Regions from separate parts of the Bacillus sp. TCT6 genome, predicted to be linked through region 2. Evidence: riboswitches for the same ligand, from Rfam matches in the RefSeq annotation. Region 2 holds a riboswitch; the other holds the start of a gene.
What was found. Region 2 has a riboswitch for magnesium ahead of AC0ONG_RS06605 (P-type ATPase actuator domain-containing protein). Riboswitches for the same ligand answer to the same signal wherever they lie in the genome.
Positions count from the first base shown of each region.

Region 1: another riboswitch for magnesium. It lies ahead of mgtE (magnesium transporter); the one in region 2 lies ahead of AC0ONG_RS06605 (P-type ATPase actuator domain-containing protein).

Region 1 covers NZ_JBVYHX010000002.1:55,894-59,065, forward strand. The annotation lists gene AC0ONG_RS27320 (phosphodiester glycosidase family protein) at 1-225, opposite strand, end outside; gene mgtE (magnesium transporter) at 383-1,711, opposite strand; M-box (ykoK) riboswitch at 1,992-2,157, opposite strand; M-box (ykoK) riboswitch at 2,670-2,846, shown strand; gene AC0ONG_RS27330 (FtsW/RodA/SpoVE family cell cycle protein) at 3,033-3,172, shown strand, end outside.
Region 2 covers NZ_JBVYHX010000001.1:1,285,452-1,288,623, forward strand. The annotation lists gene AC0ONG_RS06595 (glutathionylspermidine synthase family protein) at 1-207, shown strand, start outside; gene AC0ONG_RS06600 (DUF350 domain-containing protein) at 200-586, shown strand; M-box (ykoK) riboswitch at 799-964, shown strand; gene AC0ONG_RS06605 (P-type ATPase actuator domain-containing protein) at 1,300-2,025, shown strand; gene AC0ONG_RS06610 (5'-3' exonuclease) at 2,158-3,024, shown strand.

The DNA of each region.
Region 1 (3,172 bases), on a different contig from region 2:
TGACCATTTCGGATGATTAATTCTATCTTGCAGTTTATCTAGTTCCTTTTGGGATAGGAGTGTATATTTCGCATATTGTGGATGCTGAGAAGTTAGTATACTCCCAGCGATTGTTATACGAAGCTCTCGGCCATAGCTAGTACCAAATAATATTCCTATGCCAATAATCATTAAAATAGAAAATAGAAGCAAGATTCTTTTGAAGATTTTTCTTAGATGTTTCATAGTTTTATCCTCCAGCATTCATTACTTTCAATAAATCCATTAAAATATTATTTATCTAAAGACAAAAGTGTTTGATTTTCTCATTACTAAATTTCCCACTATATTTTAGTAATCAAGGCAAAATACTTATTCCACATTTGTTTTTTTCAGTGTATATTTACAAATTTAATAACGCTTTTGCAACCATGAAATAAATTACTAATCCTGTTCCGTCAACAAATGTTGTAATAAATGGACCTGAAACAACTGCAGGATCCAGTTTTAATTTTCTTAGAATTAAAGGTAAAACAGCTGCAACAAGAGAGGCCCAAATAACAATAAATAATAAAGTGATTGCTACAACTTGTGCAACTTCTGTTCCAACACCTAACATATAAGCACGAGTGAGTCCAGCTACCGCAAGTGCAAGTCCAAGAAGCATACCAATTGCAAATTCCTTTTTCATTACACGAAAAATGTCTTTAAATTTCACCTCTCCAATACCAATTGCACGAGTAATTGTTGCTACAACCTGTGTTCCTGTATTCCCTCCAGTACCTACTAATAATGGAACAAAGAAAGCAAGGGCAACTACAGTTTCAATTTCGTTTTCAAAATACTTTAATACTGTACCTGTATATGCCTCAGCAACAAAAAGAAGTAATAACCATGGTAGACGTTTTAAGAAAATGCTCCAAATGCTAGCTTCAAAGTAAGATTGATTTAATGGTTCACTTCCGCCTAACTTTTGAATATCTTCTGTAGCTTCTGCTTCCATAACATTCATTACGTCATCAAATGTTATAATACCAATCATTTTATTATTTGCTGTTGTGACAGGTATTGCTGCTAAATTATAATTCAGTAGCTTTTTTACAACTTCTTGCTGATCAATTTCAGCTTGTACTGAAATTACCTCTTGAATCATGATAGTAGATAATATCTCTTCATCTGGTGCTAGTAATAACTCATGTATGGAAACGATTCCCTTAAGATAACCGTGATTATCAAGAACATAACTATAAGATATTGATTCTACATTTTTAGAATGTTCCCTAATGTACTTCAATGTCATTTTTACTGACCAATTTCCTCTAACTGCAACAAAATCACTTGTTACAAGACTTCCCGCCGTTTCAGGTTTGAAAGTCATCAATTTTTTCACGTTATGTTTTGTAATTTTATCTAGATACGCCATTAATTTAGCCTGTTTTTCTGGATGAACCGCTAGAAGTAAATCTACTAATTCATCAATCGGTTGTAAATTTAGCAACTTTTTGGCTTTATTTTCAGATAAGTGAATTAAGATATTATATTTTTCTTCTGCACTCATATATTGAAGAATTTTAGAGCTTTTTAATACAGGTATTGTATTTAGCAATATGACTTGATCTTCAATTGAAAACTGTTTTACTTCTTGTGCAATATCATACGATGGATGACGTAAAACTTTCTCTGCATCCAAGTTATTTTTGGTTATAAGTAATTCCTTTAATAATTTCTTCATGTTAACTCCTCCTCATATTGCTAAGGGAGACTCTAGAGTTTCATGAGTGGTTTTGTTTTATTTTATCTGTCTTAAATTTTTTATTAAAGCAATAATAGTTACATTGCAATCAATTCATTAGTTAGAATTACCTCCTTTTTGAATATAGACAAGATAAAAATAAATAACATTAAACAGAAAAACCTTTACTCAAAAAGGAGTAAAGGTTTTTCACAATACAAATAAATGATTATTAAGACAGCTCTGCCAAAATCACAGAGGTGCCTTTCTATCAAATCGTATACCACTCCCTCGTTGAGTTTTAGCACTGTATAGCATAGGTTTTTATAACCAGCTACATTAAGAAGGGCCTTAATCCGACCGTTCCTGTTGACCCATTGGCGTCTCTCGACATTTTTGGGCAGCAGCGTTTCTCTATACAGGAGCCTCACCTAACAAAGTTTATTGAATTACTTCAAAATTTAAACCAGAATTTAATATTTGTCAACTGACTTTCAATTCCATTCATAAAAAAATCTTTTATAGAAAATGAAATTATATTTTATTATAAATTTAAAATTCCCCTTAAAAAACATAGAATTCAAATAGATTTAATTCGAAGAAACGTAATAAAGCATATGAAACTTATTGTTTTTAATCAAATTCCAACTTTATAACAAAAGATGAATAATTAGTCATTCTGTATATCGAAAGAACATTCATAAAAAAATCTTCTTTTATGATTAAAATCTTCTTTACTGTTTATCAAATTTATATGGTTAAACTACTTAATCAAACGATTCACTACAAGTCAAAAATATGTACTTATACGGAATGATTACATACATTTTTTCATATCATTTCTCAAAGGACTATAAAGCAATAAAACAAATAAAATTAGCAATATGGTTGCTTGACAAGCAAAAAAAATATATTTATGCTTGGCTTGCTACACGAAACAAACACATAAAATTTATATTGCTTAACCTGTTAGGTGAGGCTCCTATGCAAACACAGGCTATTGCCCAAAAATGTCGAAAGACGCCAATGGGTAGAACAGGAATTGTCGGATTAAGGCTCTTCTTAAGATAGCTAAGTAATGAATTTTCATTACTTTACGTTGTATAGTGCCAAAGCTCTACTAGGGGGAAAAAAGCCTTATTTAGTCATGCCATTTTGAATCCCTCTAGTTACATACTAGGGGGATTTTTGCGTGAAAAAACAGGGAGTAAGCGATAGAATCTTCCCAAACAAAAGTCATATTTAGTAATTGACGAGAACAAGATTCTATTCATTAGCAAATGTAATATTATGTTTTGTTTTAAATCAGGAGGATATTAAAATGAAAAAAATATTAAAAATCGATTATCTATTGCTCCTTCCTCTATTCATAACATGTACTTTAGGTATTATCATGATGTATAGTGCAAGCTCCATTGTCGCTGTCCAACATTACGATTATACCAGTAGACATTTTGTTGA
Region 2 (3,172 bases):
TCACTGCCGATATTTCAAAAGTATATAGAACTTCCAGTCGTATCCTTGGAAACAGAAAAAGGGATGGAGAAACTGTCGTATGTGTTTGGTTCTTTTTTAATTGCTGGAAAAGCAAGTAGTATCGGTATTCGCGCGGGAGAAAAGATTACAGGAAATGAATCGTACTATTTACCGGTAGGTATAAAAAGGAGGGGGAAAAATGATTAATTTTTTATCATATTTAGCAGTAACACTCGGACTTTTATGTATTGGTCTGTTCTTGATGGAAGTGACAACGAAAGTTAAGGAATTTAAGTTAATGGCTCAAGGGAATAAGGCGGTAAGCTATGTGCTTGGAGGACGATTACTTGGGTTAGCTATTGTTTTATATTCGACAGCAGCTAATTCAATTTCACTTCTTGATATGATTTCGTGGGGAGCAGTTGGGATTTTGGCTCAAATTATCGTTTTTTATTTAGCTGAGTGGCTTACACCACGCTTTAATATAAACAAAAGTCTTGAAGAAGATAATCAAGCAGTCGGTCTTTTTCTTATGTTTTTATCGCTTTCAATTGGGATTGTAATTGCTGGCTGTATAACTTATTAAAAACTTTACGTTTAAACGTAAAGTTTTTTATTTTATTCCGCTATTTGCCGGGCAGCCCGATTGGTGAGGGCTAATAATCAGTGGGGGATGAACAAAACCCCACTGATTAAAGTTTCACTTTATATATGTTAGTTTGCCATACCTTTTGAAAAAATTGTAGGCTACGGTTGACATCTATTTTAAATAAGAGTAACATTTTCAATGTAATGAAAATAAGTCTCTGTTAGGTGAGGCTCCTGTATAGAGAAATGCTACTGCCCAAAAATGTCGAGAGACGCCAATGGGTCAACAGGAATGATCGAATTAAGGTTTTTCTTAACGTAGCTGGTAATGTACCTATGCTATACAGTGCTAAAACTCGGTGAGGGAGAGGTCCGTAGATTTCTAATTATATTAGAAATCGTTTATTTGTGTATGTAATGGCCACTACTCTCTTAAGGGTAGGGGTCTTTTTTGTTACCAAGCTATGAGTAATTTCATAGTATAAACTATAAAATTAAACGAGGAGGTGAGGAGCATGTCAAATTCTGACTCGGTTCCGTTACCCATATACTTCAAATCAAAAATATATGATGTAGGCAGGAAACGATTTGTTCCTCCCTCTATATTTATCACAATGTAGCGTTTATAAAGCGCTAGACACTTTCACAGTAAAGTGGATAAATTGAGAAACAAAGCGTTTCTTCCTATGTTGTAAAGGAGGAGACGATAATATGTTATATGCAAACAAAACTGTGGGTAACACGTCATATAAACTAAGTAAAAAATCAATAAAAGAACAAACAATGCTTCAAAAAAATAAAGATTTATTAATTGAAATTGCAACAAGAGATGTAAAATCTGTATTTGCATATTTTAAAACAACAAGAGACGGACTATCAATGAAAGAGGCACAAAAACGTATTCAAGTATATGGCCGAAATGAACTAACTTCAAAAAGAGCACTTCTTGCAGAAGTAATGATGAAGCTTGGTGGCATGATCCCAGGTTTTTCAAAACAACGTGTGTGTGATGAATTACAACGTGAAACGATTACTGTATCTAGAGTAGAATGTTCTAGTAGTACAGGGCTAAATAGTGAACTGAAAATGATGGAGATACCAGTGCAAGAACTTGTACCTGGAGATATGATTTTTCTTTCGGCTGGAGATGCTGTGCCAGCTGATGTACGTATTATTTATGCAGATGATTTATTAGTAAATGAGTCTGTGTTAACGGGAAACGAAGCGAGTATAGAGAAGTTTGAAAGCTGCTATCACCTTGAACGTAAACGATTTATTCCATTAAAACGGATGAAAGATTATAATCCACTTGAGCTTGAAAATGTATGTTTTAAAGGTTCGCATATTGTTAGTGGAAATGCAAAGGCTGTCGTTGTTTCTACTGGAAAAAATACGTATTCAGGCATATTGCATACTTGTTGTAGTAGGATGTCTTAATGTGTTAATGGTGCTAAATATACAAAAACCATGTATAATAGACAAAGTTGAGCAAAAACGTAGAATGGTAATCTATTTATATAACCTTACGTGATAACGTGAGGTTATTATTTTTTTAATAGGAGAGGAATTATGAAAAAAGTATTATTAGTTGATGGTATGGCACTATTATTTCGTGCTTTTTACGCAACAAGTGTTTACGGACAATTTATGAAACGACAAGATGGAACCCCTACAAACGGGATTCATGGTTATATGAAACACTTGTTAACAGCTACGCAAGCGATCGAACCAACACATATCGTTACATGCTGGGATATGGGAAGTACGACATTTAGAACAGAATCGTTCTCGAATTATAAAGCAAATCGTGCAGCGCCACCAGAAGAATTAATTCCTCAATTTGATTTAGTGCAAGAAATGACTGCGAAATTATCCATTCCAGTTATCGGTATGAAAGGCTACGAAGCCGATGATTGTATCGGTACGCTTGCAAAACAATATTGCAATGAAGCTGAAGTTTATATTTTAACTGGTGATACAGATTTACTTCAACTTGTTGATAAGAACGTTACAGTTATGCTTCTGCGTAAAGGAATTGGAAATTACGAATATTACACACCGGAGAAAATCATGGAAGAAAAAGGTGTAGAGCCGTGGCAAATCGTCCATGCAAAAGCTTTCATGGGAGATACAAGTGATAATTATCCAGGTGTAAAAGGTATCGGTGAAAAAACAGCGTATAAGCTTATTCAAGAGCACGGAACAGTATCCGCTGTACTAGAAAATGTAGAATCATTAACGAAAGCGCAGCGTACGAAGATTGAAAGTGATTTAGAGAACTTAAATATTTCGTTGCAATTAGCACAAATTCACTGTGAAGTTCCAATTTCATGTTCACTAGAAGAGGGACTACACACAATGGATGAAGAAAAACTTAAATTTGTTTGTGAAGAAATGAATTGGGGAAGACCTGAAATATTAATAAATATGCTATAAATAGTTTGGAAAGAGGGATGTTGCATAAGTCGAACTTTGACTTATGCAACACCTTCTTTTTGTTTTTGTAAACAGTATTATAGTAAATAAAATTATGTCGAAATCAATTTTAAATATATAAATGTTTCGACAAGATATAATGATAAAA